DNA from 3 places in the Pseudomonas sp. MF08817 genome. Region 1 is predicted to be linked to each of the others. Evidence: riboswitches for the same ligand, from Rfam matches in the RefSeq annotation. Region 1 holds a riboswitch; each other region holds the start of a gene.
The links. Region 1 has a riboswitch for cobalamin ahead of AC19YR_RS08480 (TonB-dependent receptor plug domain-containing protein). Riboswitches for the same ligand answer to the same signal wherever they lie in the genome.
Positions count from the first base shown of each region.

Region 2: it holds a riboswitch for cobalamin, as region 1 does, so the genes downstream of both, cobO (cob(I)yrinic acid a,c-diamide adenosyltransferase) here and AC19YR_RS08480 (TonB-dependent receptor plug domain-containing protein) in region 1, are expected to answer to the same signal.
Region 3: it holds a riboswitch for cobalamin, as region 1 does, so the genes downstream of both, AC19YR_RS07630 (ABC transporter substrate-binding protein) here and AC19YR_RS08480 (TonB-dependent receptor plug domain-containing protein) in region 1, are expected to answer to the same signal.

Region 1 covers NZ_JCBCUY010000010.1:113,816-123,510, reverse strand. Annotated here, with positions in the region: gene AC19YR_RS08530 (DcrB/PsbP domain-containing protein) at 1-210, shown strand, start outside; gene AC19YR_RS08525 (GNAT family N-acetyltransferase) at 263-793, opposite strand; partial or broken gene AC19YR_RS08520 (ABC transporter substrate-binding protein) at 901-1,029, opposite strand; gene AC19YR_RS08515 (DJ-1/PfpI family protein) at 1,160-1,732, opposite strand; gene cobF (precorrin-6A synthase (deacetylating)) at 1,782-2,543, opposite strand; gene AC19YR_RS08505 (histidine phosphatase family protein) at 2,553-3,104, opposite strand; gene AC19YR_RS08500 (MurR/RpiR family transcriptional regulator) at 3,383-4,237, shown strand; gene AC19YR_RS08495 (N-formylglutamate amidohydrolase) at 4,234-4,980, shown strand; gene AC19YR_RS08490 (arginine N-succinyltransferase) at 5,183-6,199, shown strand; gene astA (arginine N-succinyltransferase) at 6,255-7,289, shown strand; cobalamin riboswitch at 7,447-7,650, shown strand; gene AC19YR_RS08480 (TonB-dependent receptor plug domain-containing protein) at 7,750-9,695, shown strand, end outside.
Region 2 covers NZ_JCBCUY010000007.1:24,945-34,639, forward strand. Annotated here, with positions in the region: gene AC19YR_RS06030 (cobyrinic acid a,c-diamide synthase CobB) at 1-1,253, opposite strand, end outside; gene cobO (cob(I)yrinic acid a,c-diamide adenosyltransferase) at 1,247-1,858, opposite strand; cobalamin riboswitch at 1,937-2,166, opposite strand; gene AC19YR_RS06040 (hypothetical protein) at 2,322-2,906, shown strand; gene AC19YR_RS06045 (PQQ-dependent sugar dehydrogenase) at 2,971-4,284, shown strand; gene AC19YR_RS06050 (class I SAM-dependent methyltransferase) at 4,281-4,943, opposite strand; gene AC19YR_RS06055 (C40 family peptidase) at 4,968-5,501, opposite strand; gene AC19YR_RS06060 (C40 family peptidase) at 5,697-6,320, opposite strand; gene hda (DnaA regulatory inactivator Hda) at 6,534-7,238, opposite strand; gene AC19YR_RS06070 (AI-2E family transporter) at 7,423-8,496, opposite strand; gene AC19YR_RS06075 (DUF2066 domain-containing protein) at 8,531-9,565, opposite strand.
Region 3 covers NZ_JCBCUY010000009.1:54,989-64,683, forward strand. Annotated here, with positions in the region: gene AC19YR_RS07615 (class I SAM-dependent methyltransferase) at 1-75, opposite strand, end outside; gene AC19YR_RS07620 (OprD family porin) at 176-1,522, opposite strand; gene AC19YR_RS07625 (hypothetical protein) at 1,545-1,730, opposite strand; gene AC19YR_RS07630 (ABC transporter substrate-binding protein) at 1,727-2,743, opposite strand; cobalamin riboswitch at 2,889-3,092, opposite strand; gene AC19YR_RS07635 (acetyltransferase domain-containing protein) at 3,246-4,415, shown strand; gene AC19YR_RS07640 (hypothetical protein) at 4,431-4,832, opposite strand; gene AC19YR_RS07645 (urea carboxylase-associated family protein) at 4,954-5,805, opposite strand; gene AC19YR_RS07650 (GntR family transcriptional regulator) at 5,822-6,487, opposite strand; gene AC19YR_RS07655 (amino acid ABC transporter permease/ATP-binding protein) at 6,505-8,013, opposite strand; gene AC19YR_RS07660 (ABC transporter substrate-binding protein) at 8,072-8,917, opposite strand; gene AC19YR_RS07665 (ABC transporter substrate-binding protein) at 9,320-9,695, shown strand, end outside.

The DNA of each region.
Region 1 (9,695 bases):
TTCACCCAGCAGGACCAGAAAACCCTGACCCTGGGCGGCCTCGGCGTGCGCCAGATCGACAGCCACGCCACCCAGGGCGGCGGCAAGACCCTAAGCACCACCCTGCTGGCGGGATCGGGCAACCGCACCCTGGTGGTTCAGGTAATTTCCCGCGAGGACGCCTTGGCCAAGCACCGCGAACTGGTCAAGTGGATCACAGCCGTTAAATAACTGCGGCCCAGGGCGCCAGCCTGTACCTGCTGGCACCCACGCAAAACGCTCATTACGTCAGATCAGCCAGGTTCGCCTCACTGCGGTTCATGCGGTACAAGCGCACCGGCCGGTCATGGAAGTCCAGCACCTGAAAATCCTTGAACCCGGCCTTTTGCGCGACCTTCAGCGAGGCACTGTGGGCCGGTTCGATAATCACCACCACCGAGGCCAATTGCCGGCGGCTGAACACATGCGCCAGCACACCCTTCACGGCTTCGGTGGCCAAACCCTGGTTCCAGAAGCGTCGGGCCAATCGATAACCGAGGTTGAGCTCCTGCACATCGCCAACCTGCTCCGGGGATACTCCACAGAACCCCACGAACGCCTTGGAAGCCTTGTCCACCAAGGCCCAAGGCCCCATGCCGTGGGCGGCGTAGCAGTCCAGGCAAGCATTGAAGAAGCGGCGCGTGGCGTGCTCATCGCACACCCCTCCCACGGAAAAGCGCATCACCTCGGGGTCGCTGAGCATTGTGCCCAGGGCCGGCAGGTCTTCGCGGGTCAGTTGCCGCCCCAGCAGCCTAGGGGTTTCAAACAGGTACATGGCTGGCTCCTTGCCAGGCCCCATGAAAAACGTTCAGCGCTTGCACGCAGGCCGCTTTGGCGGGGCCGGGATCTGTGAACGTAAACGTCAAGGTTGAAGTATTTGGCCTACACCTGCTGGTACTTGCCATTGGGGCGGATTGGCTCGATGGCACGATTGAAGCGCTCGGCCAACGCCGCGTCGCCCTTACGCACGGCGGTGCCGGCACCGCCGCCGAAGTACTGAGCGCCTTCATAGGCCTTTGCCCGCGTCAGCGGGCATCGCGTCCAGGCACCCTGCCACCTCAAAGAGGCTGTTTCGCAGCACGTTGTTCAGTTGCCGCAGCCCCGTTATAAAAAATCACTGTTTTATTGCCTGCTTCGAGGCCTACCGCGGCTTGCTGTGTTCCGCCGCGTGGAGCGCCAGGTAGGTGTCCAGGTCCGGGCCAGCCAAGCCGAGCAGGCCGACGATCTGCGCCATGAAGCTCACCGGTGCCGAACCCGGCGCCGTGACCACCCGGCCATCGGCCACTGCATAAGGCACGTCCTGGTAGTGCGCGGCGCCGGCATAGCCGGTCTGCACCAAGTTAGCCGCCGAGTTGGAGGTGTGGCCCACATGGTCCAGGATCCCGGCCTGGGCCAGCACCCGGGTGCCGTCGCAGATGCCGGCCACGATCAGGCCACGCTCATGGGCCTCGCGCACCAGGGCGCTGACATCGGGAGCCTGTTCGGTCTGCCAGATCGTGCCGCCACAAACTATCAATAGGTCCACCTCCTCGAGGCGAATGTCTTCGATCGCCAACTGCGGTGTAACCGACAGACCGCCGCTGGAGGTCAGCGGTGCGCCACCGGGTGCGGCGTACAAGGTTTCGATACCGAAATAGCAACGGGCCGTGGAGTTAATCAGGGCGGTTTCCCAGTCGGAAAAATTCTCGGTAATCAGGGTGATGGCGCGGGTCATGGGAAGTCCTTTTCGGATGGCAGGGGCGGGGAATCTAGCATGGCGCGGGTCAGTCGGGGTCGCGCAGCAGGTAAGTGTCCATGATCCAGCCGTTGGCCTGGCGTGCGGCCTGGCGGGTGCGCTGGATGTCGTCGGCGACCTCTTTGAGCGGCCCGGCGATGAGGATTTCGTCGGCCGTGCCCAGGTAGGCGCCCCAATAGATGTAGCGGTCGCGGTTGGCGACCTGCTGATAGGCGTCCTCGGCGTCGAGCATCACCACCAGACTGTCGGCGTCGCTCACCTGCCCCGCCGCCAGGCGCCGGCCGGTGGTGATCTCGACACTGCGGCCGATGCGGTTGAGGGGTACTTTGTGCCGCGCCGCCAGGGCCTGCACGCTGGTGATACCGGGAATTACCTCGAACTCGAAGTGGCAGCGGCCCTCGGCGAGGATCGCACGCAGGATGCGGATGGTGCTGTCGTACAACGCCGGGTCGCCCCAGGCCAGGAAAGCGCCGGTTTCGCCGTCGGCCAGCGCTTCGTCGATCAGGCGCTCGAAGGTGTTTTGCTTGTCGCGGTTGAGGTCCGCCACGCTGGCGCTGTAGTCCACACCGCCGCGCACGCGCTCGGGGCAGTGGGCTTCGATGAAGCGGTAAGCGCGCCCAGCACTGATGTAGCGCTGGCAGATTTCGTGGCGCAGGTCGGTGAGTTTTTCCTTGGCTGGCCCCTTGTCCAGGATGAAAAAGCCATCGACCCGGTTCAGCGCATTGACCGCTTGCATCGTGATGTACTCGGGGTCGCCGGCGCCGATGCCGATAATCAGGATTGTTTTCATGTGGTGCCTTCACTCCTCGCCAGGGGCCGGCAAGCGCAGGCGCCAGCGGCCATTGAATTGCAAATGGATGCGCGCCAAGGGCTCGACATCGATCAGCGTGAACGCCCCCGGCGGGCCTTGCAGGGCATGCACCAGGGCCGCGCGCACCACCTGCGGGTGGCTCACCGCCAGCCAATGACCGGGGCGGGTGGTGAGGCTGTCCATCCAGGTGCCGACCCGGTGGCATAACATCGCTATCGACTCGCCACCATGGGCCGCGCTGCTGCTGTCACTCAACCAGCACTCCAGGGCTGGGGCCTCGTCGCGTTGCAGCTGTTTGATCGGTAACCCGGCCCAGCGCCCCATATCGCAGTCGCGCAGTGCCGGCTCTAGGGTTGGCGCACAGCCAAACTGTGCGGCGGTCTGCCGGGCCCGCAGTTCAGGGGCGCTGAGCAGTTGCCAGGGCGGGGGCAGCATGGCAACTGCGCCTGGCTCCAGCAGCGGTTCGTCCAAGGCAAAACGCGCGAATTTCTGTGCTGCGGTGCGGCCATGGCAGACCAGGGTCAAGCGGGTGGCTAACACGGAGGGCCTCCATGGGGGAATCGAACGCTTCGGAATGTGGGGCTTTGTAGCATTTGTCGTAGGCATTTTCTCGGGTTCTTCCCCTATTGGTGCTTTTGCGGCCTAACGCTAGGCCCATGGCCGGCACGCGCTGCGCAAGCCTTGCTGTAAGGCAATTCTGCGTATTTTGAAGGGGTATCCACAGCAGCAAAAATTCACTAGACATGTAGTGTTGATTACACAAATACTGTTTTAACGGACTATGAAACAAAAACGACACTGCCCGTGCCGGAGCCAGGATGCCCCCCCTCAGAGACTTGATAACCAGCGCTGCCTTGGATTTGACCCCCTCGGAACGCAAAGTCGTGCGTGCGCTGCTCGATCAGTACCCGCGCAACGGCTTGGGCGCCATGTCCCGCCTCGCCGAGCGGGCCGGAGTCAGCGACCCCACCATCGTGCGCTTGGTCAAGAAACTCGGCTTCCCTGGCTACGCCGAATTCCAGGAAGCCCTGCTCAGCGACATGGACCAGCGCCTGCGCTCCCCCAGCGCCCTTTTGCAACAACATGCCCAGGTTCATCAGGACGATACCTGGGGCCAGTATTTGCACGACTGCCAACGCGCCCTTCAGGAAACCCAGGCCCTGACCCAGGCCGAAGACGTGCGCATCCTCGTGCAATGGCTGCTCGACAACCGCCACCTGGTGCATTGCTATGGCGGCCGTTTCAGCCATCACCTGGCCCAATACCTGCTCAGCCACCTGCGCCTGTTCCGCCCCGGCTGCCATGCCCTGGAAGACTGCGCTCGGCTGGCCGACGCCATGCTCCAGGTGCAGCACCACGACACCGTGGTGATCTTCGACTACCGCCGCTACGAGGCCCGTGCCCTGCGCGTGGCCACGGCGGCCAAGGCCCGGCATGCGCGGGTGGTGCTGTTCACTGATATCTACGCCTCGCCGTTGCGCGAATTGGCCGACCTGATAATCAGCGCGCCGGTGGCCTCGGGCGCGGCATTCGACACCCTGCTGCCGGCCATGGCTCAGGTCGAGGCGCTGATCGCCTGCATGACCCGCCGCAGCCCCGACCTGGCGGAGCGACTCGATAGCGTGGATGCCTTGCGCAACGAGTTCGGTGTCCACCTGCTGGAGGAAAGATGACCTTGCCCACTGCCGAAACCGGGCTCTACGAGCAGCCCCCATATACTTTGCACCACGAAGACTCGAGCCACCCGCTGATCCTCGTGTGCGAGCACGCCAGCCGCTACATTCCGCCGGCCCTCAATGACCTGGGCCTGAGCCCGCAGGCGGCCGCCGAGCATATCGCCTGGGACATCGGCGCCCTGGAGCTGGCTCGCGGCTTGTCCCAGGCCCTGGGCGCGACCTTGCTCAGCGCTAACTATTCGCGCCTGCTGATCGACCTCAACCGCCCACGCCACGCCGCCGACAGCATCCCGGTGCGCAGCGAGATCTACGATATCCCCGGCAACCAGGGCCTGAACGAGGCCGCCCGCGACTACCGCCGCCAGTGCCTGTTCAAACCCTTCCACACCCGCCTGGGGGAACTGATCGAAGCACGCACCGTTGCCGGGCGCGAAGTGCGCGTCGTCGGCATCCATAGCTTTACGCCGATCTATTTCGGCCAACCGCGCACACTGCAAGCCGGGGTGCTCTATGCTCGGGCACAGGCCTACGCCCAACGCGTGGTCGAAGGCCTGCAACGCCACGGCCTGAACGCGGCCGGTAACCAACCTTATGAAATCGACCCCCTGTCGGATATGACCGTGCCCGTGCACGGCGATGCCCGGGGGATCGATGCTGTATTGATCGAGGTGCGCAACGACCTGCTGCGCACCCCGCAAGCCGTGCAGCGCTGGACGGAGTATCTGGCGCCGCTGTTGTAAACCTTGATCGCCGACAAGCGCACCGACGCTATGACCTGGCATAGCATTGCAATACCATCGAGCGCCAGGCAGAGCGCACAATAAGCACCGGCACCCCGCCCATTGGCCGTGACCGGGGTCAAACCCGTGGAAAAGACAGTGATAGTCAGGCTCATCCCGCCAAAGCTGGCGCGTAGGAGCCCATTGATACAGGAGTGCATCCATGCTGGTGTTACGCCCAGTCGAGTCAACCGACCTGCCCCATTTGCAGCAACTGGCCCGCGAAAGTCTGCTGGGCGTCACATCCCTACCGGATGACACCTCGCTGTTGCAGGCCAAAATCGATGGCTCCCTGCGGTCCTTCGCCAAGGACGTGGACGAGCGCGCCGACGAGAGCTACTTCTTCGTCCTGCAGGACAGCTTTAGCCAGCGCCTGCACGGCTGCGCCGAGATCATCGCCACCATCGGCTTCAAAGAGCCGTTCTACAGCCTGCGCAATCGCACCTTCATCAGCACCTCGCGGGAGCTGAACATCCAGCACGCAGTGCCGGCGCTGTCGCTGTGCCAGGACCTCAACGGCCACACTTTGCTGCGCGGTTTCCACGTCGACGACGCCCTGGTGCGCGGGCCTTACGCCGAGTTGGGGTCGCGCGCACGCCTGCTGTTCATGGCCGCCCACCCGCGGCGTTTTGCCGAGGCCGCCATCACCGAGATCGTCGGCTACTACAGCGAAGACATGAGTTCGCCCTTCTGGGATGCCCTGGGCAAGCACTTCACCGACCTGCCCTACGCCGAGGCCGAGCGCCTCAGTGGCCTGCAAAGCCGCGAAGCCATCACCCTGTTGATGCCCCATCACCCGATCTACATCCCCATGCTGCCGCAAGCGGCCCAGGACTGTATCGGCAAACCCCACCCGGATGGCCGCGACGCCATGGACATGCTGCTGCGCGAAGGCTTCGAACCCCACAGCTACGTGGACATCTTCGACGGTGGCCCAACGCTTTATGCGCGCACCGCTAACATCCGCTCCATCGCCCGCAGCCAGCTTCTGACCACAGTGCGCCGGGCCCCCAGCGGCAAATTGGGCCGCTACCTGCTAAGTAACGACAAACTGCGCGATTACCGCGCCATCGTCGCCGAACTGGAGGAACCCCTGGAGGGGAAGGTCGGCCTAAGTGATGACATGCTCGAAGCCTTGCGCCTGGACGAGGGCCGCACTGTGCGGTTGATCGCCCTGTGACCTTGCCCCGAGCCCAAGAACTACGCCTGGATAGGCGCGCCCAAGGAGCTGCACCATGATCGTCCGCCCGGTGAATATCACTGACCTGCCCGCGTTGCAGGACCTGGCCCGGCATGTAGACCCCGCGCTGACCAGCCTGCCCATCAGTGAAGAGCGCATGGCCCATCGGGTGCGCTGGTCGCAACGCACCTTCGCCCAACAGGTCGAGCGCGCCGATGCTGACTACCTGTTCGTGCTCGAAGACGACGACCAACGCCTGCTCGGCGTCAGCGCCCTGGCTGGCGCGGTGGGCGAGCGCGAGCCTTGGTACAACTACCGGGTTGGCCTGACGGTGAACTCGGCGCCGGTACTGGGCATCGAGCGGCACATTCCGACCCTGTTCCTGAACAACGAAATGACCGGCCAATCCCAGCTCTGCTCGCTGTTTCTGCGCCCGGACCTGCGCAGCGTCGGCAATGGCCGCTTGCTGTCCACGGCGCGGCTGCTGTTCGTGGCTGAGTTCCCCGAGTTGTTCGGCGAAAAACTCATCGCCGGGCTGCGCGGCTGCACCGATGAAGAAGGCTGCTCGCCGTTCTGGGACAGCCTGGGCCGGCACTTCTTCAAGCGCGACTTCTTCCACGCCGACCACCTCTCGGTGATGGGCAACAAGGCCTCCATCGCCGAACTGATGCCGCGCCAGCCGCTGTACACCTGCCTGCTCACCGAAGAGGCGCAAGCGGTGATCGGCCAAATGCACCCCAACACCCGGCACGCGGCGCAGATCCTCCAGGCCGAGGGTTTCAGCTACCACAATTACATCGATATTTTCGATGGCGGCCCGCTGATCGAAGCCGCGGTGGGCAACATCCGTGCCGTGCGCGACAGCCAGTCCTTGACCTTGAGCATCGGCACCCCGGACGACGAAGCCCCGACCTGGCTGATCCACAACCGGCGCCTGGAAAACTGCCGTATCACCGCCGCCAAGGCGCGCCTGGTGGGCAATCAGTTGCTGATCGACCGCCTCACCGCCAAACGCCTGCAACTGCAACCCGGCCAATCGGTACGCGCCGTGCCCATGGCCCTGCGCCACATGCAAGCTGTCGCCGCGTAACCCTCGCGGTAGCCGCTGGGGTGCGCAGCGCCCCTCGGTGGTGTGGCACCGGGCCAATTTTTACGGCCGCTACGCGACCGAGCGCGGGCGAGCCCGTTTGCTACACCAGTCTCCCCAAAACACCTGCCAAGGTTGACGAACGGTCATGCCAGTGTTCAGATGCCGCCCTGTTTCAGGTGCCTCCTGCCGCCGTGCATGAGGTGAAACGGGAAACCGGTGCGCCCTCCCAGGGCTAGTCCGGTGCTGCCCCCGCAACGGTAAGCGAGTGATGGGTTCAATCAGCCACTGTGCCTCACGGCATGGGAAGGCGAACCCCTCCAGCCTCGCAAGCCCGGAGACCGGCCTGGAATGTTTGTTTGGCAAAAACCTGCGGTGGGCGGGCATGGGCCGGTATCGGCGTGTGCCCGGTACTTTCTCCTGCGTGCTTCTGCGAAAGAAACTTTTTCGAGAAGACCAAAAAATGAATCAACTCCAAACCTTGCGTGCCCGGGCCCTGTGTCCTGCGCCCTTGCATGCCTGCGCGGCCCTGTGCGGCGCCCTCCTGAGCCCGGCCCTGCTGGCCGATGACAGCGCCCTGACCCTCGAACAACAAACCGTCAGCGCTCCGTCCGTGGAATCCACCACCGTCGCCGAGATGGCCAAGTACGGCAGCAAAGTGGAGATCGTCAGCCGCGAGCAGATCGAGCGCGCCGGCCCCAGCAGCGACATCTCCCGCGTCCTGCAGATGTACGTACCGGGCCTATACGTGGCGCCGAAAAACGGCCCGTTCGACTACGGCACCTATTCCCTGCTGGGCGGGCGCAACGACGACACCCTGATCCTGCTCGACGGCGTGCGCCTGAACAATCGCCTGTATGGCGGCATTTACATCGACACCCTGCCTGCCAACGCCATCGAGCGCATCGAAGTGCTCAAGGGCGGCCAGAGCCTGCTGTTCGGCACCCAGGCCGTGGCCGGCGTCATCAATATCGTCACCCGCAGCCCGCAAAGCCGCGACATCGGCGGCGAGGTCAACCTGGGCCTGGACAGCTTCATGGGCAAAACAGGCGACGCCCGCGCCGAGCGCATCGTCAGCAACGGCTGGGGCGACCTGGGCCTTTTGGCCTACGTCAGCCACAACGTCTCCGACGGCTACCAACCGTTTCGTAACCGCGACTACAGCGCCAACACCACGGACAAAAAGCGTTCCTACGAGGTCACCACCTTCGGTGCCAAGGCCATCCAGGCGTTGGGCGACGATGCGCGCCTGGAGCTGTTCTACCAATACTCCGACGCCAACCTGGACTTCGCCCGGCCCGCCAACAACCGCAAAACCACCAACGACCGCGTGCAGCAAATCGCCACGGCCACCTTCGAGCACAGCCTCAGCGAACGCCTGAGCTATTTCGTCAAAGGCCACGTCAACGACTGGGACACCCGCTACACCCGCATCAACAACGCCCCGGGCGGCGCCACCACGGTGGTCAACGACAAGGATTACTGGGGCTTCACCGACTGGGGCGTGCAGGCCGAAGGCAAGGCCGAACTGGACGGCGGCCACGTGCTGGTGTTCGGCGCCGACAACCAGTGGTTCAAGGGCCAGGACGATGTGCTCATCATCGACGACAACCAGGCCCAGGCCCACGCCCTCTACACCCAATTGCGCCCGGTGATCGCCGCCCTGCCCGACTGGCACCCCAGCCTCGGCATCCGCCACGAAGCCATGAGCGGCGGCGATAGCGCCACCGTGGGCATGCTCACCTCGCTCTATGACCTCAACCCCAACTGGCAGCTGCGCGGCCAGTACGGCAGCGCCTACAAGCTGCCCAACGCCGAACAGTTGTTCGCCCGCGAAGACGATGAAATCGGCAACCGCAACCTCAAGCCCGAAAAAAGCCGCAACGCCGAGCTGGGGCTGGACTACAAGGGCGAACTGCTGAACCGCGACTTCAGTGCCAGCGTCACTGGGTTTAGGCGCAAGATCACCGACCTGATTGCCCTGGACGACATCCACTGGACCAACAGCCAGGGCGAGGTGCGGGTGCGCGGCGTCGAACTGGACGGCAAATGGCAGCTGGACGAGCGCTGGAGCCTGTCGGCGGACATGACCCGCAACCTGGTGGAAGGCAACCACGGCGTCACCCTGACCAACATCCCCAGCTTCTTCGCCCGCTCGCGCCTGGCCTTCGACGCCGACAATCGCCTGTGGGGCGTGGCCGGCGCGGTGCGCTACATCCGCAGCGTGGTGGGCGCCAAGGAGGTGGAATACGGCCACTACGCGGTAGTGGACGCCGACGCCTACCGCTACCTCGACAACGCCCGCCAGCACCGCATCAGCCTGCTGGTGGAAAACCTGCTCGACCGCGACTACGTCACCAGCCGCGCCAGCTCGGTGGACAACCTGGGGCGCCCGTTCACCAGCGAAGT
Region 2 (9,695 bases), on a different contig from region 1:
AAGTAAAAGTGCACATAGGAGGCCGTCATCCGCCCGTCCCGGTACACCGCTTCGGCGCCGCGCCCGCCGTTGGGGCTCAGGCCCCGGGCGATGGGGGCCAGCGTGGTGGTGGTCAGCGAATGGTGATAGGTGTGGCCACGCAGGCTGCCTTCGGGCAGGTCCACCGTTTGCAGGGCCAGGGCGGCCAAGCGTTTTTGCATCACCGCAGCGCCCGGCAACAGGCCCAGCAGCGGTGCACTCACGCCTTCGACGTCCGTGAGGGAGTCGAGCAGATACAGCATGCCGCCGCACTCGGCCAGCAACGGTTTGCCCGCGCGGTGGTGGGCGCGGATAGCCTCCAGCATCGGCGTGTTCTGCGCCAACGCGACGTGGTGCAACTCCGGGTAACCGCCGGGCAGGTAAAGGCTGTCGACCTCGGGCAACCCGCTGTCATGAATAGGTGAGAAGAAGTGCAACTGGGCGCCCATCGCCCGCAGCAGGTCGAGGCTGGCGCCATAGGTGAAGGCGAACGCCTCGTCCCGCGCCACGGCGATGCGCACGCCGGCCAACAACGGCTCGGCAACCACAGGCTGGGGCGCGGCGAAGGCCACGGCGGGCGGCAGTGCCACTTCGCAACTGCTGGCCAGAGCCGTGGCGGCCGCGTCCAGGCGCAGGTCGAGGTCGTTCAGTTCACTGGCCTGCACCAGGCCCAGGTGGCGGCTGGGCAGCTCGATGCCCGTCTCGCGGGACAACGCGCCGTACCAGCGCAGGCCTTCGGTGAGGCTGCCTTCGAGCAGTTGCGCATGGCGCAGGGTGCCGACGCGGTTGGCCAGCACCCCGGCAAAGGGCAGGTCCGGCTGGTAGCGCGCCAAGCCCAGGGCCAGGGCGCCGAAGGTCTGGGCCATGGCGGTGCCGTCGATCACGCCCAGCACCGGCACGCCGAAGTGGCGCGCCAGGTCGGCACTGGAGGGCGTGCCGTCGAACAGGCCCATGACGCCTTCGATCAGGATCAGGTCGGCCTCCCCCGCCGCTTCCCACAACAGGCGACGGCTTTCCTGCTCGCCCACCATCCACATATCCAGTTGGTACACCGGCGCACCGCTGGCACGCTCCAGAATCATCGGGTCGAGAAAGTCCGGGCCGCATTTGAACACGCGCACCTGGCGCCCCTGGTTACGGTGCAGGCGCGCCAGGGCGGCGGTGACCGTGGTTTTGCCCTGGCCGGACGCCGGCGCCGCAATCAGCACGGCCGGGCACTGGCGCACACTCACAATTCGATGCCTTTTTGCGCCTTGATGCCGGCCTGGAAGGCGTGCTTGAGCAGCCCCATTTCGGTGACGGTGTCGGCCAGCTCGATCATTTGCTCCTTGGCCCCACGGCCGGTGACCACCACGTGTTGCATCGGCGGGCGGGCCTGCAGGTCGCTGAGCACTTGGTCCAGGTCCAGGTAGCCGTGCTTGAGGGCGATGTTCAGTTCATCGAGCACCACCAGGCCGATGGCCGGGTCGCTGAGCAACTGGCGCGATACCGCCCACGCCGCTTGGGCGGCGGCGATGTCGCGCTGGCGGTCCTGGGTTTCCCAGGTGAAGCCTTCGCCCATCACGTGAAAGCGCACCTGCTCGGGGAAACGGCGGAAAAACAACTCCTCGCCCGTGCTGTTGCGGCCCTTGATGAACTGCACCACGCCGCACTGCATGCCGTGGCCCATGGCGCGGGCGAGCATGCCGAACGCCGAGCTGCTCTTGCCCTTGCCGTTGCCGCTGAGCACCAGCAGCAAGCCGCACTCGTTGGGCGAGTTGGCGATGCGTTCATCGATCACGGCTTTTTTGCGCAGCATGCGCGCCAGGTGGCGCTCGTCGCGTTCGGGGGAATCGGTCATGGGGCAGCTCTCCGTTGGGGCTGGATAACGGCGGGCAGGAATAAAGGACGGCAACAAGCCTGGCATCGCCCACCGTGATGCCGTTGGATGGATCAGGCCGGTCTCCGGGCTCATGAGTGGGTTGCCCCGGGCGGTGCGCCTTCCCATGCCCGGGTGGGCACAGTGGCAAAAAGCACAGCCTTGACTCATTTACCGTTGCGGGGGCAGCGCCGGGATCGTGACCGCGCGCTTGGCGCACGCACTCACCGGCTTCCCTGTTTCACCCTGTCGACCGCTGGCCACAGGGCACCTGAAACAAGCGGCGAAGGTTAGAGGGTTGGGGGTGGAGCGTCAATGAAACCCGGGGCCGCCAGGGTTGATTGACTGCGATGGGTCAATAAACGGGCGCCAATCTTGTGCCAGGCTGGAAGCGGCGATATCAAATAGCCATAACCCAAACACGATCGACTCAAGGGAGTGAACGATGCAAGGCATGATTATCAGCAACCCCAAGCTGGAATTTTTGCGACCGATGCTGGAGCGCTGGTTTGACTGCATTGATCGCTACAACCGGGTGCGCGGCGACAACAAGGCGCCGTACTGGTCAGACGAGCGGGCCAACCTGGGGCTGCTCTCGGCCGCAGCCTGGATGGCCGAAATGGTCACCCTGGAACATGCGCCCACCAAAAAGCAGTTGGAAAACGGTGAGCGCAATGCCCGCGCCGACCTGTACATCGCCAGCAAGGACGAATGGGCCTACGTGCAAGCCAGCCAGCGCTGGCCCCAGATCAACCACCTGAACCTGGAGCAGGCCCTGCTCGATATCACCAGCGCCGCCCGCCGCATCAGCTACCCCAGCGACCTGAAGCTGGGCTGCCTGTTCGTCGCCCCGCAAAAAACCCAGCACAGCGCCACCCCCGAAGAACTCCAGGACATGGTCGACGACCTGCAAAAGGAGTACAGCTGCGCCGTGGCCTGGTACTTCCCCTATGCCTACCGCAAGTTGCGCAACGAGGCGGGCAACTACCAACCCGGCATCGCCGTGCTGTTCAAAGAGGCTCGCGGATAAGGTTGAACCCCGCGCCGCGCCCACTGCCCTATGCTTACCGCCGCGTACTCATAGGGAAATGCCCATGTTCAAGCCTCGCTCCGCCTTTATCGTTGTGCTCGCCGCCGGGTTGGTTGCCTGCGGCGAGACGTCCACCTTGCAAGTTTCCGACGGCACCGGGCCGTCGCCGCGCCTGCCGGCGCCGAACAAAACCCTGATCCCCACCGTCAACGTCGCCCCGGCCATCGGCTGGCCGGCGGGCGGCAAACCCGTGGCGGCGGCCGGCACCCAGGTCGCCGCGTTCGCCGAAGGCCTGGAGCACCCGCGCTGGCTTTACGTGCTGCCCAACGGCGACGTGCTGGTGGCCGAAACCAACGCCCCGGCCAAACCCGAGGACAGCACCGGGTTGCGCGGCTGGATCAGCGAAAAAATCATGGCCCGCGCCGGCGCCACCGTGCCGAGCCCGAACCGCATCACCCTGCTGCGCGACGCCGACCACGATGGCGTCGCCGAAACCCGCACGGTGTTCCTGGACAACCTCAACTCGCCGTTCGGCATGGCCCTGGTGGGCAACGACCTCTACGTGGCCGACACCGATCGCCTGCTGCGCTTCCCCTACACCGCCGGCCAGACCCGCATCGAAGCGCCGGCCAGCAAGGTGGTGGATTTGCCCGGCGGGCCGCCCAACCACCACTGGACCAAAAACGTCATCGCCAGCCAAGACGGCAGCAAGCTGTACGTCACGGTGGGCTCCAACAGCAATGTCGGGGAAAACGGCCTGGAGAAAGAAGAAGGCCGCGCGGCGATCTGGGAAGTCGAGCGCGCCAGCGCTAAGGCGCGGATATTCGCCTCGGGCCTGCGCAACCCCAACGGCCTGGCCTGGGAGCCGGACAGCGGTGCGTTGTGGACGGCGGTCAACGAGCGGGACGAAATCGGCAGCGACCTGGTGCCGGACTACATCACCTCGGTGCGCGACGGCGGCTTCTACGGCTGGCCCTTCAGCTACTACGGCCAGCATGTAGACGAGCGCGTCACCCCGCAAAACCCGGACCTGGTGGCCAAGGCCATCGCCCCGGATTATGCGGTGGGGCCGCACACCGCGTCCCTGGGCCTGGCCTTCGCCACGGGCAGCCAATTGCCGGCGCCCTTCACCCACGGCGCTTTTATCGGCCAGCACGGCTCGTGGAACCGCAAACCCCACAGTGGCTACAAAGTGATCTTCGTGCCCTTCAACGCGGGCAAGCCCAGCGGGCCGCCGGTGGATTTACTGACGGGGTTCCTCGACACCGAGGAAAACGCCATGGGCCGCCCGGTGGGCGTGGCGCTCGACCGGCAAGGCGCAGTGCTGGTGGCCGATGATGTAGGCAACAAGGTGTGGCGGGTAACCGCAGCGCGCTAGCGCTTGCGGCACAGGGTCAAACCATCGCCCACCGGCAACAGCGACAGATCGACACGCGGGTCATCCTTCAAGGCCAGGTTCAGGGCCTGGATGGCCAGGGTGTCGGCGCTTTGCGGGTGGGCCTCCAGCACCCGCCCGCTCCACAGGGTGTTGTCGAAAATCGCCAAGCCGCCACCGCGCAGCAAGCGCAAGGCGCTTTCCAGGTAAGCCGGGTAGTTGGCTTTATCGGCGTCGATGAACATCAAGTCAAAGCTGCCGCACAAGCCCTGGCGTTCGATGTGCTCCAGGGTTTCCAGGGCCGGGCCCAGACGCAGCTCGATGCGCGCGGCCACGCCCGCTTCCCGCCAATACTCCTGGGCGGTGGCGTTGTAGTCGCCGGGGATGTCGCAACACAGCAGTGTGCCGTCGTCCGGCAAGGCCTGGGCCATGCACAACGCGCTGTAGCCGGTGAAGGTGCCTACTTCCAGCAAACGCTTGGCGCCGGTCAGTTTCACCAGCAAGGCAAGGAACTGGCCCTGCTCGGGCGCCACCTGCCAGCGGGCCATGGGCAAGGCTTGGGTGTGCTCGCGCAAACGCTCAAGCAACGGCGTTTCGCGCAGGGACACGGCCAGCAGGTATTGGTAGAGGGGGTCGTCGAGGGTGATGCTGCGAGCGGTCACGAGAACCTCCGCGAGGGGGACGCCTTAAGGGTTGTGCGCCAGCTGAGCCGGCGCAAGCACCCGCTTGGCACTCAGGTAAGCCTTCTGCCAGTAGGCCTTGGACAGGCTGTCGAGCTTGACCGTACCGCCCGTGGCCGGAGCGTGGACGAAGCGGCCCTCACCCACATAGATGCCCGCGTGGCTGACCTGGGAACCGCCATTGGTGGCGAAAAACAGCAGGTCGCCGGTTTGCAGGGCATTCTGGTCGACGTCCTGGGCGCGCATGCCGATCATTTCCCGGGTAGAACGCGGCAAGGCGATGCCCGCCGCATCGCGGTAGACAAAGCCGATCAGGCCGCTGCAATCAAAACCCGAATCCGGCGTATTGCCGCCCCAGCGATAGGGCGTGCCCACCAGGCCGAGTGCGCGGAACAGCACATCATCAGCAACCGGGGAGAAGCCCTGGGTCGGTGCGAACACCGGGGCGCGTACCACTTTGGCCGGCGGTACGGTATGGCTGGCACAGCCGCCCAGCAGGGCAACGAGCATAAGGAAGGCGAGACGGGCGGAGGTCGACATGGGCAGAACAATCCTGATCTGGCTGCGGCTTTCTCTGCCGAGGCGCTGAAAACAAAGCCGCGCATGCAAGGCATACACGGCTCGTTAGCAACAACATGTCGGGATTCTAGCGGCTATGAGTCAAACTTCAAGTAAGACTTTAAGTTCGGCTTATAAAGTGAAGGGTTATCCCCGGGCGGTGCCCAGGGAAGACGCTTACTTGCGAGCGGTCATCGTGGTCGGGGCCATGGCCAGGGCGCGCTTGGCTTCGATGAACGTCTTGCTCCAGTAGCTGTCGCCCAGCTTATCGACCCGCACACCACCGCTACGGCGGCTGCTGGAGTGGATGAACTGGTCGTCGCCCAGGTAGATCCCGGCGTGGCTGACGCGGCCACGGCCATTGGTGCTGAAGAACAGCAGATCACCCGGCTTGAGGTTGTTGCGCGCGACCAGGGGGGCATCGACGTTAATCATTTCGCGGGTGGAGCGCGGCAGGTTCATGCCGGCTTCTTCACGGAACAGGTAACCGATGAAACCGCTGCAATCGAAACCGGCTTCAGAGGTGCCGCCGAAACGGTAGCGGGTACCGATCAGGGACATGCCGCGTTCGAGAATGCTGTCGGCCAGCAGCGGGAGCTGGTACGGCTTGCTGTCAGCGAACTCGGCCAGTTCTTTTTCGGTGACCAGTTCTTCCTGATAAACAGTGGAAGACTGAGCGGCAACGGAGCGTTGAACCTGCTGTTGTGGCGCGTGCTGCTGGGACACTGGAGAGTGTGCGGCGCAACCAAACAACAGGGTGACGAGTGCGAGAGGCACGAGGGGTGCGAAGCGATTTAGCATGGGCACGACCGTGGCTGAAGTTGTAAAGAAGGCGAGACTATGCCCTCTATCACCCTCATTTGCAAATTCAATCGACCCGAATGTGACTTATGGGTTTTGGCCCGACATCTAAGGCCTTAAGCCCCGAATAAACGTCCGCGCCTCCTGGAACCCTCCACGGAGCAGGTTTTCTAGTGCCTTGAAAATGCCGAAAACGCCCTGCAGGCCACGGTTTTACCAGCCCAGGGTTTCTTTCAGGAAGGGAATGGTGAGCTTGCGTTGGGCCTGCAACGAGGCCTGATCGAGGCGTTCGAGCAGCTCGAACAACGCACTCATGCTACGGGTGCCGCGGGTAAGAATGAAATGCCCGACTTCGTCGGTCAGGTGCAAACCGCGGCGGGAGGCACGCAGTTGCAGGGCACGCAACTTGTCCTCGTCGGACAGCGGGCGCATCTGGAAAATCAGCGCCAGGGTCAGGCGCGACTTGAGGTCGGCCAGTTTGATCGGCAGCTCGCGCGGCGAGGTGGAGGCAGCAATCAGCAAGCGCCGGCCGCTGTCACGCAAGCGGTTGAACAGGTGGAACAGCGCCTCTTCCCAATCGGCCCGCCCCGCCACGGCTTGCAGGTCGTCCAAACAAACCAGTTCGTATTGTTCGAGGTTATCGAGGATCTCGATGCCACGGTCCAGCAGCTCGGCCAGGGGCAAGTACACCGCCGGCTCGCCCATCTGCTCGAAGCGCAGGCACGCCGCCTGCAACAAGTGGGTGCGCCCCACACCGTCCTTGCCCCACAGATAGATCAGGCTTTCGGTCCACCCGGCGTCGGCTTCGCAGAGCCGCTCGACATAGCCGAGTGCAGCGGCATTGGCGCCTGGGTAGTAGTTGATAAAGGTGGCGTCGTCACGCAGACGCACACCTAGGGGCAGCTGAATCGGTTTCATGCTGACTGAACAGTTCCAAACGAACCGTTAGTGGCCTCTGTGAAAAGTTTGCAAAGTCTATACCCGTGACGCGGGCCACACAATGCAGCAGACGTTAAGCAAAATCAAAGGTTTGCGTTAACCGGGCGGTGATCGCCATGGCCCGGCGCGAACCGGGCAAGGCATTGGGCCCCGGTGTGCGGGGTTAGAGCTCGGGGTCTTCAGAGCCGCTATACATCTGCGAATCCTTATACAAATCGTGCACATGGCGCACCAGCACCATGATGACCGCCGCCACCGGCAGGGCCAGCAGAATCCCGGTGAAGCCGAACAACTCGCCCCCGGCCAGGATGGCGAAAATCACTGCCACCGGGTGCAGGCCAATGCGGTCGCCCACCAGCCACGGCGTCAGCACCATGCCTTCCAGGGCCTGGCCGATCATGAACACGGCGACGATGCCGATCATCGGGTACAGGTCGCCGCCAAACTGGAACAACCCGGCGATCAGCGCCGCGCCAATGCCGATCACGAAGCCCATGTACGGCACGATGGCCGCCAGCCCGGCGATCATGCCGATCAACAGGCCCAACTCCAGCCCCACCAGCATCAGGCCAGCGGAGTAGATCACCCCCAGGGCCACCATCACCATCAACTGCCCGCGCACGAACGCGCCGAGTACCTCGTGGCATTCACCGGCCAGCGATACCACCCGCTCCTCCCGATCGCGGGGCAGCAGGCTGCGGACCTTGGCCATCATCACGTCCCAATCGCGCAGCAGGTAGAAACTCACCACTGGGATCAGCACCAGGTTGGCCAGCCAGCCAATCAGCGCCAGGCCAGACGCCGTGGCCTGGCTCAGCACCACACCGACGATGTCAGTGGTCTGGCCCATGTGCTCGCTGATGGCGGCCTTGACCTTGTCGAACTTCCAGAAGCCGTCCGCCAGCCCCAGCTTGGACTGCACCCAAGGCATGGCCGAGTGCTGCAGCCAATCGAGCATCTGCGGCGCCAATTCATATAGGCGCAGCAACTGCTTGGCCAACATCGGCACCAGCACCAGCAACAGCGCCATGACGATCAAGGTGAACAGCGCAAACACCGCCACCACACCCCAAGTGCGCGACAGGCCGAGTTTTTCCAGGCGATCGACCAGCGGATCAAACAGATAAGCCAACAGCAACGCCACCAAAAACGGCGTCAGGATCGGATGCAACAGATAAACCAGCGCACACAGCAGGACCACCCCGCCAAGCCACACCCAACGCCGCGTATCGGCCATGAATCCACCCGCCCTTATATAAAGAAAGAAAAACCTACCACTTGAAATGCAGTTGCGCGGTCGGCGCTGCCGCCACTGCCGGTACGCCGCCCTCGGCCACCGGGGCGGCCGGCGGCGCCGCTACTTCCTGCAGTTGGGCCAGGGCCAGTTGCGCCTTGAGCTGCTCGGCGCTGCCATTGACCCGATAGACGATGCGGTCGCCCTCGACGCTGTACAACTGCCCGCCAAACGGCTCGAGCAAGTGACCCAAGGCGGCGTAGCGCTCCAGGTTCATGCCCTGCACTTGCAGCAGCTGCTCGCTGGACGTGCCGGGCTTGGCGACAAAACGCGGCGCCAGGCGCTCACTCACCGCCAACAGCACGGCATCGGCCAGGGCCGCTTGATCCGCCCCCTGCACGCTGCCCTGCTCGCGCTGGTCGCCCAGCCACAGGCGCCACTTGGCCTGCCACTGGCCGGGGGTTTCTTCTTTGGCATGCACCGCCAAGAGAGCGTCGGCGCTGTAGCGATCAGACACCTCGCGCAGCGGCGCCGGGTCGGTGGCCTCAAGGTTGGCGGCGGTGGCGACGATCTGCTCGTCCAAATCCCCCAGAGGCAGGCGCAGCGGCAAGCCCCGATGCTGGGCGGCGCGGCGCAGGTCCGCGGCGCTGGCTTGGGCGTCACCCACCAGGGTGGAGCCTTCGGCGCTATCACTCAGCCACCAGCTCAAGATCGACGGCCGATTGCTGCCCCACAACGACAGCCCGGCCTGGCGCAGGGCGCGGTCGGTGCTGACGGGGTCGAAATCCACCTGCAGGCTTTGCGGCGGCCCGGCGTCGTAGCCGTATTGGCTGATGATCTGCTGCGGGTCCTTGCGGACCTCAGCCAACCCCGGGCTTTGCGCGGCCTTGGCATCGCCGGTCAGGCGCAGCACCAGGGTTTGCAGGGCTTTTTGGGTGGCCTGCTCGCGCTCCTGAGGCGTTTGCCCCGCGACCGGCTCGCGCACTTGATACAAACCATTGAGGGTTTCGGCATGACTCACCAGGCTGAACACAGACAAACAACCCAAGACTAGAAATTTACGCAGACCCATGGACGATTCCCGACGGCAAATAAGCGGCTCGATAGCGCGCATGAACAGGATTGAACAAGGCTGTGACCACAACCCCTGGCAAAACATTCACACAAGCGATGGAAGTTTTCGTGCTGTCATAACGATAGCT
Region 3 (9,695 bases), on a different contig from region 1:
CCGGGTTTCGGCCGGCGGGGCTTGCAGGGCGGTGGACAGGTGAGCGTGCAGGGTGGACAGGGCGTCGGCATTCATCGGGCAGGTTCGGCAGGGGGAAAGGCCGGCATTCTAAACACAAAGCCACGGCGCTGCTGGATTCGCCCTGGCGCCATCGCTTCTTGGCAATGCCTCTGGCTCAGAAGCCGCCGCCGAGGGGGTATTCCACCGCGAGGCGGATCTGGTCGCTGTCCAGTTCGGCCTGGGCACGGTTGCCGCGATGCACATTGTGCCGCACGGAAAACGCCGCGCCCTTGGCCTTGCCGCTTTGCACCACATAGCGGGCTTCGAAGTCGCGCTCCCAGTGTTTGCCACCCTGGCCGTAGCCCAGGTAGGCGTAGCCGCCCGCAGGGTCGAGGTGGCTGGCGTCGATCTGGCTGCCACGAAGGTAGGCCGCGCTCAGGCTCAGCCCCGGCAAGCCGAAGGTTTGCAGGCCCAGGTCGTAGCGCGCCTGCCAGGATTGCTCGTTCGGCGCGTTGAAGTCCGAGAGCTGCACGGCGTTGCTGATGAAAATCGCCCCACGGGTGACGTAGTCGAATGGCGTGTCGCCGCGCACCTTCTGGTAGCCCAGGCTGAAGGTCTGCGGGCCGCTGGTGTAGCCGGACATCAGGCTCCACGTGGTGTTGTCGATGCGCCCCGACAGCGCCTGGCCCTCGTCGGTGGTGCGGTACAGGTTGAGGTTCAGCGACAGTGAGCGGGTGGGGCTCAAGGCGTGGCTGAACGTGGCGCCCAGGTAATGCTGGTTCCAGGTATCGGCATAACGTGAGGTGTAGAGGCTGGCGCTCAGGCCCGGGGTGGCGCTGTAGACCACGCCCGCAAGGTCGAAGGCGTTGCCCTGGCGGCCATTGGAGTAATTGACCACAAAGCCGCGGTCGTGGCTTGAGGCATTGCGGTCGGTGCTTTCGGTGAAGTGCCCACCGAGCAGTTTCACCCCGGCCCATTCCTGGCTGGTGAGGAACAGCCCGGTGGCGGTTTCCGGCAGGAGGCGGCTGTCGGAGGAACTGAATACGGGGGTTTTCACCCGTTGTTCGCCCCAGGCCAGGGTGGTGGACGACACCCGCAATTTCAGCGCTGCGCCGCCACGGCTGAAGCTGTTTTTGGGGTGGCCGTCGTGGTCCAGCCCCAGCAGCCGCGCCTTGCCCGCGCGGCCGCCACCGCTGTCCAGTTGCAAGCCTTGGTAAGCGTGGGCATCGACGCCCACACCCACCGTGCCCTGGGTAAAGCCCGACTGCACACTGCCCATCAGCCCGTAGGCCCATTCTTCGGCGTAGCCATTGCGCTCGCTGCGGGGTTTGTAGGCGTTGCGCGCGCCGTTGCTGCGGGCGCCGTGACGGTACTCGCGTTGGTCGTACACGCTGCGGTTGAGCAGGGTCCAGGTGCTGTCTTCGACAAAACCCTTGGCCTGTTCCTGGGCGGACCCGGCGTTGGCCAGGGTGCTGTGGCCGAGCAAGGCGACGGGCAGTGCCAGCGCAGTGATGTAACGCATCGGGGTGGTCTCCAGGAAGGGTTCAAGAGGCGTGGAAGCGCAGGATCTGCGCGCCATCGCTGGGGTCGGTCAACCAGCCCGCGCCCCGAAGCTTATTGGCCAGGGTTTGCAAGACCATGGGCAGGCTGATGGCGGTTTCGCCCAGGGCCGCGCCGGCGATCACCGCCAGCACCAGCAGGCCATGGCCGAGTAACCGGGCGTGTCTCATTTAGGCAACTTGAAGTGCTCAACCGCGCTAGCCAGCTCCTCAATGGCGCCGAACATCCGCGTGCTGGCGTTCATGCCGTGGGCGTCGATGATGACGATGCGGTCGTGCTTGACTGCGTCCATGTGGCGGGTCACTGGGTTGCTCTTGAGGAATTCCAGTTTTTTGCGGTAGTCGTCGGCGGGGTAGCGGCGCCGGTCCATGCGCGCAATCACCAGGATATTGGGGTTGGCCTTGGCGATGGTTTCCCAGCCCACGGTGGGCCATTCCTCGTCGGATTCGATCACGTTGCGCATCCCCAGGGCGCTGAGCATGAAATCGGGAATGCCCTTGCGGCCCGCCACATAGGGGTCGAAGCCAAGGTCGGCGCTGGAAAACCACACCACTGCGGAGACGTCCCGGGGGTGCTGCTGGCGCGCCTGGGCCACGGCGTTGGCCAGGCGATTCTTCAGGTCGCTGACCAGGCGCTGGCCGCGGTCCTCCACATCGAAGATCTGTGCAAGCTCGGTGATGCTCTTGTACAGGCTGTCCACGCTGAAGGCCTTGAGGCGCGTGCCATCGGCGCCCACCAAGTTGTCCTTGCCTTCGCAGTCGGAGGGCAGCAGGTAGGTAGAGATCTTCAGTTCATGGAACTGCTCGCGGGTGCCGACCGCGCCTTGGGGCCCAACCATCCACTCCAGGTCCACGGCCACCAGGGCGGGGCGCTTGCCGATCACCGCTTCAAAACTGGGTTCGTTGTCGGCCAGGCGTTCGACCTTGGCATCCTGGGCCTTGAACTGCGGCAGCACTTCGTTGAACCACAGCGAGGTGCCTACCAGTGTGTCGCCCAGGCCCAGGGCGTAGAGCATCTCGGTGCCGGATTGGCCGATGGTCACGGCCTTGGCCGGCGCCTCGCTGAACGTCAGGGGCACGCCGCAGTTGTTCAGGTGCAACGGGTATTCGGTGGCACTGGCGCACAGGCTCAGCGAGGTCAGGCCGAGGCCGGCGAACAGGGCGTTGAGGTGGGGCAGTGACATGAAATGCGATCTCCATTGGAACCGGTGCACGGGCAGGGCACGGCCTTGGAAAACACATCCCTCAAACGCTGCCGCCAGGGCAGGGTAAAGCTGAAAACGCATCGAAAACCGCGTGCGGATGTCCTTTCCGGACACCCCGCCGGTTAGTGTTTGCTACGGGCCGGCAGGTGTTCTGATTGGCGCTTCGCGGTCCGCCAGCGGCCTTCCCGGGAGGTTTTCCGGTGGCGTGCGTGGAGGCAGGGGGCTCGGCGCCTACAGTTGCGGGGGCAGTTCCGTTTCAGCGTGGCTTACGGCGCGCTGGGGGATTCCCTGTCAGTTCCTTGCGCCAACCGGCGGGCGGCATGTTAGTTCATCGATACGCATTCAACCAGCGGCGGGGCAAGTGTATGGCCGTGATTGCGCGGTGCATTGCGCTAGCTTGTCATGTTATAAGGTAACGGTTCAAGCTTTTCATCGACCGCTCTGGCGAGCGGGTTTCCTATCATCCCGTTGCGAATACTCCATGACCCATACCCCTTCACCCGCTGTTAGCCCCCCGATTTCACGTCTGCTGTCCATCGATGCCCTGCGTGGGCTGGTGATCCTGTTCATGCTGCTCGATCACGTGCGCGAAACCTTCCTGCTGCACCGCCAGGTCGGCGACCCGATGGACATCGCCAGCACCGAACCGAGTCTGTTTATCAGCCGTACCCTGGCCCATTTGTGCGCCCCGGTGTTTGTGCTGCTCACCGGGTTGTCGGCGTGGTTGTACGGCGAAAAATATGCCGGCAAGGCTGATGTCGCGGCGTTCCTGTTCAAGCGTGGGTTGTTCCTGGTCCTGCTGGAGCTGACCTTGGTGAATTTCGCCTGGACCTTCCAGTTCCCGCCCAGCGTGATCTACCTGCAAGTGATCTGGGCCATCGGCCTGAGCATGCTCGCGCTGTCGCTGCTGGTGTGGCTGCCACGGCCGGTGTTGGCATTGCTGGCGGTGGCGATCATCGCCGGGCATAACCTGCTGGACGGCGTGCATTTCCCCGTGGAGTCGGCCTTGCACGTGCCGTGGGCGATCCTCCACGACCGTGGCTGGCTGGCGTTTTCTGCGGAGTTGCGCCTGCGTACCTCTTACCCGGTATTGCCGTGGATCGGCGTGATCGCCCTGGGCTACGTGCTGGGGCCGTGGTTCAGCCGCAGCACGCCGGTGGCGGGGCGCCAGCGGCGCTTGCTGGGCTGGGGTGTGGCGGCGTTGCTGGGGTTTGTGCTGGTGCGCCTGGCCAACGGTTATGGCGAAAAACCCTGGGCCGTGGGCGACACCGCGCTGCACACCCTGATGGGCTTTTTCAACATCACCAAGTACCCGCCGTCGCTGCTGTTCCTGACCTTGACCCTCGGGCTTGGGCTGCTGCTGTTGCTGGCCTTCGAGCGGGCCGGCCAGCGGCGGTGGCTGCTGCCGTTGGCGGTATTGGGCTCGGCGCCGATGTTCTTCTACCTGCTGCACCTGTATGTGCTCAAAGCCTTGTATCTATTGGCGGTGGCGGCGTTCGGGCTGAACCAGGGCAGCTACTTTGGCTTCGACTCCATTGGCGCGGTGTGGCTGATGGCGATGGCCCTGGCGCTGGCGGTGTACCCGCCAGTGCGCTGGTTCTCTGCGCTTAAGGCCCGGCGCCGCGACCTCGCCTGGCTCAAATACCTGTAGCCCCTACGGCACGGCTCAGGCGTCGCGCAGCAGGTCGTTGGCGTTGAGCAGGCTGTAGGCGATCTGCGGGTTTTTTTCCAGGGCGCGGCGGATAGCGGCAGGGATGGTCTGGCGGGTTTTGCGGCACAGGCCTGGGGTGTCGTCGATCTGGATCTGGATGCCGCGCATGCTGCGCACTTCATTGAAACCGGGGGCGACCTGCACGCGGATGCCGAGCAACTGGAGCATTTTGCGCTGCATGTGTTCCAGGTCGTCCAGGCTGTGCAGGTTTTCCAGGCGTTCGAGCAGGCGTTTTTCTTCGGCCCGGGTCAGGCTCAGGATCGGCAATTGCAGCAGTTCCTGCTCCGGCAAGCGGTCGCGCCCGCAGGTGCAGGCGCCGGGAGGGCAGGGTTGGCGCAGGTGGGCAGGCGTGGTCATGGGCAGCAGCATAGCGACTGGCGCGCGGCTTTGCCTATCACGGCGCCAGCGCACCGGGTGGCGCGCGTGCAACGCAGAGGCTGGCTGTGCCGGCCTCATCGTCAGGCGGGCGCCCAGGGCCTTACTTCTCCCACTCCGCCTTGGGGATCAGCAGGCCATGGTTGCCGTTGTAGGCGGCGCGTTGCGGCGGTTGCCAGCCGTCGAGCAGGCTGTCGTCGAGGCGGTAGATTTCCACGCCCAGGGGCCGGCAGACCTTGAGCGGGTCTTCGGCGTCCGGGCCCCACATCGGCAGCGAGAGGTCGCCGCCCGGGCAGGTGGAGAGGGCGCACAGCAGGTCGATTTCGGCGAAGAACTCCAGGTAGTCACCTTTCTGCGCCGGGCAGGCTTTCATGAAGTACATGTCGTCGTGGTTAAGGCCCGTGCACTGGAAGATGTTCAGCACGTCATGCACGTCGAACTCGGTCAGGCCGTGGGGCAGCACAGCGCGGGTCAGGTTGGAGTGGCAGTGGTGGTGGAAGTCTTCGCCGGTGAGCATTTTGTTCACGTAGGGGTCGCAGCGGGTGCCGAGCAGGTCGTGCAGGCGCCCGCCGTGCTCGTCGATGCCGTAGGCGGCCAGGCTGTCGTCGGTGATAGTGACCATCGGGCGCAGAAACGGCAGGTTCGACCACAAGCGGTCATAGGTGGTCACGTGGGCGCCCTGCAACTGGCGGGTGCGCGCGGCCCACATGCGTTCGCGTGGGTCGTTGGCGTTCCACACGTTGAAATCGCCCACCTGCGGGCCGACCGGGGTGGTCACGCGGAATACATGGCCGGCCGGCACTTTCCAGGCGCGGCCGGTGCGGATCGGCACTTCGAACTGCTCGATCAGGGTGCGAGCGCTTGGGGTCTGGCGCACGCGGTCGTAGAACGCGGTATCGACTTGCAGGGCGGCGCCTTTGCTGACCTGGTAGGCCGCGGGGTAGTCCTTGTACATGGTGGGTCCTCTTTTTTCAGTGTTTGGGGATGCTGGCGAGAATGTCCAGCAACACCCGTTCGGAGTCGTTGAGGTAGCTGCTCATGGCTTCTTCGGCTTCTTTCTTGCGCCCCTCGCCCAGCAGGTCGTGGATGTGCCGGTCGCGCTCCAGCCAGGGTTTCTGGAAGGTTTCTTCGCTGGGGGCGTTGGAGAACACCAAACGCATCTGGGCGGCGACATGGGTGAAGAATTCGTCGAACAGGGGGCTGCGCAGCAGGCCGACGATGTGTTGGTGAAAACGCAGGCTGTGGGTGCCGAAGGCCTGCCAGTTTTCGCGGTCCTGGGCCAGTTGTGCGGCTTCGATGGCTTGCAGCATCAGGTCGGACTGGTACTCGCGCAGCGGTTTGCTGGCGGCGATGGCCTGCAATTCCAGGGTGCGCCGTACTTTGAAAATGTCGCGTACTTCGTCGATACCCAGGCGCCGCACCATCACGCCCTTGTTGCGCACGTAGCTGGCCAGGCCTTCGCGCCCGAGCTGGTGCAGGGCCTCGCGCACAGTGTTGCGCGAGGCGTTGTAGTGGTTGACCAGTTCGCTTTCCACCAGCGGCATGCCCGGCAACAGGCGCCCGCCAATGATGTCTTCGCGCAGTTCAATGGCCACTTGGTCGGCCAGTGACAGGCTCGGTTCCTTGGTTTGGCTCACGGTGTGGCTCCCTTGGCTCAGGCCAGTTGCACGTCTTTGAGGAACTTGGTCATGCGTTCGCTGCGTTGCTCCAGCATCTGCCGGGGCGCGGCGTCCTGGATGATCTCGCCGCCTTCCATGAACACCACGCGGTCGGAGAGCTTGAAGGCGAAGTTCATTTCGTGGGTGACGATGACCATGGTCATGCCTTCGCGGGCCAGTTCTTCGATCACCGCCAGCACATCGCCCACCAGTTCCGGGTCCAGGGCCGAGGTGGGTTCGTCGAACAGCATCACCGAGGGCCGCATGGCCAGGGCGCGGGCGATCGCCACGCGCTGCTGCTGCCCGCCGGAGAGCTGGTGCGGGTACTTGCCGGCGTGGTCGAGCATGCCCACTTTGCGCAGCAGGGCCAGGCTCAGCAGGCGTAGGTCCTCGTTGCCGCCGTGGGCGTGGTAGAGCGGCGCCATCATGACGTTTTCCAGGGTGGTTTTATGGGGGAACAGGTTGAAGCCCTGGAACACCATGCCGACGTGGACGATACCGTTCATGTGCACCTTGTGCCCCAACGGGCCTTGGGCCTCTTTGGTGCCGCGCAGGAACGGCTGGCCTTGTAGGGTGATGTCCCCGTGGTCGAGGGTTTCCAGGCCATTCATGGTACGGATCAGGGTGGTCTTGCCCGAGCCGGACGGGCCGATGATCGACACCACCTCGCCCCAGCGCACGTTCAATTGCACGCCCTTGAGCACTTGCAGCTCACCGTAGGCTTTGCGCACGCCACGGGCCTGCAAGGCGAATTCGCCCGGTTCGGCCTGGCCGGCGGCACGGGCGGTGGCGACCTGGCTGAGGTCCACAGCGGCGATGTGCTTGGGTTTGCGTCGGGTTACATCGAGGTGGTTTTCCAGCACCCGCAGCAAACGGCTGAACACGGTGACGATGAACACGTAATAGAAGGCCACGGCGAGCATGGTTTCCATCACCAGAAAGTTCTGGGTGTAGAGCTGCTGGCCCACCAGGAGGATTTCCGAGAGGGAAATCACCGACACCAACGAGGTCAGCTTGACGATGGTGATGTATTCGTTGGCCAGGGTCGGCAGCGCCACGCGCAGGGCCTGGGGCACCACAATCAGGCGCTGGATGCCGCGATAACCGACGCCCAGGGCCTTGCCCGCTTCCAGTTGGCCCTTGGCCACGGCCATCAGGCCGCCACGGTGGATTTCGGCAATGTACGCCGCTTCGCTGAGCACCAGGGCGATCAGGCCGGCGGAGTAGGGGTTGGACAGCACCAGGCTGGTGGACGGGAACACCTGGGGCAGGTTGTAGACGAAGATCAGCAGCACCAACAGGGGTAGGCTGCGGAAGAACCAGATGTAGACCCCGGCCGTGTCGCGCAGCCAGCGCCGTTGCGACTGGCGCGCCAACGCCAGGAGAAAGCCCAGGACAATGCCCAGCAGCCAGGTTTCCAGGCTCAGTTCGACCACGGTGGCCACGGCGCGCCAGAAGTCAGCGTTCCACAACAGGCCCAGGGTGTAGTGCCAATCGAATTGCATGTACGTGCTCCGCAGGGCGGGCCGCGCGCGGCCCGGTTCGGTGAAGGGGCGGGCGGGCTTAGTTGCCCAGGGCCGCGCGGATGTCCTCGGCGCTTGGCTCAGCCAGGTTGTAGCGCTCGAGCAGGGCGCCATAGCTGCCGTCTTCGCGCAGCTTGCCCAGGGCACCGCTCAGCTCATCGAGCAGCGGTTGGTTGCCCTTGCGCACGGCCAGGCCGATTACCACCGGGTAAATCAGTTCGGTGGAGCTGATGAGCGTCTTGCCCTGGAGTTTTTGCGCGGTGATCTTCGCCACCGCGGCGTCTTCCATCTGCACGTCCACGGCCTGGGCCAACAGGGCCTGCGCCGCTTCCGGCGAGGTAGGGAACTCGCGGGATTGGATCGCCGGTTTGCCCGCCGCCAGGCAATGCTCGGCCGAGACTTTGTTCAGCTTGGGTACCCAGGACGCGCCCTTGATCGAGCCCACGCGCTTGCCACACAGGTCCTCAGGTGTGCGCGGCTGGAAATCGCCATTGCTGCGCACCATCAGCGACGAGCCGGTTTTCAGGTAGCTGAGGAAATCCACCTGGCGAGCGCGCTCGGGGGTGACGTACAGCGCCGAGGCCACCACGTCGAACCGCTGGGCGTTCACGCCCAACACCAGGTTGGCGAAACGGGTGTCGAGAAAGCGCGGCGCCACCCCCAGTTGCTTGCCCATGAGCTGCATGAACTCGGGGTCGAAACCGGCGGCTTGCTTGTTGTCCAGGTAGGTGTAGGGCGGGTAGGTGAGGTCCGAACCAATGGACAGTTCACCGGCCTTGAGTGCGCCCTTGACCTCGGCGCCGGCCACCAGCGGCGTCACGCAGGCCAGGGCGATGGCCAATGCCAGATTGCGCGTGGAGTTCTTGCCCGTCAGACCTTTTTGCATGTTCGTATCCTCGGTTGCTGGAAGCTGATGCGTCGGTGATTGTTCAACAATCTGTTATTTGCTGGTAAGCGGATATCGTGCCAACTATGGTTTTATCGTTGGGATTGGACGTTTTTTTGTCCAGATCTAATGATCTTTTTTGCCAGATATCCCCAGTTCGGTGCGCGGGGTTACCGAACGCCACGAAGTGGGGCGTTGTTGCAGGTGATGTTGGAGAGGGTGTTACCGAGGGCGGGGTGATAAACACATATGTTCTATGGTTATAAAAAACTGTTCTTTTATCTTTATTTGCGTTGTTGAGTAAGCTCCATGGCAGATGGCCTGCATCGTTGTTGCTGTTGTCGGCAGCAAGCGTTAACTGCGTCAGGCCCTGACCCTCGCCCTTTTCTTGAGAGACCTGCCATGAAGATTCGCCTGCTTACCGCGGCCGTAGCGGCTGCCCTTTCCCTCGCCAGCGTCGGTGCATTGGCTGACATCGCCGCCATCAAGCAAAAGGGCGAGATTGTCATCGGCACCCTGGGCACCGACGAACCCAACAGCTTTATCGACGCCAAGACCCGCCAGCTCATCGGCTATGAAATCGACCTGGGCACCGCCGTGGCCAAGGATTTGGGGGTCAAACCGGTGTTCAAGCAGATCTCGGTGGCGGCGCGCATTCCCGAGTTGCAACAGGGCCGTGTCGACCTGCTGGCCGCCTCCCTGACCCACAACAAGGAGCGTGAGGCGCTGGTGGACTTCTCCTACTCGATCCTGATTACCGGGCAGAAGGCCCTGGTGA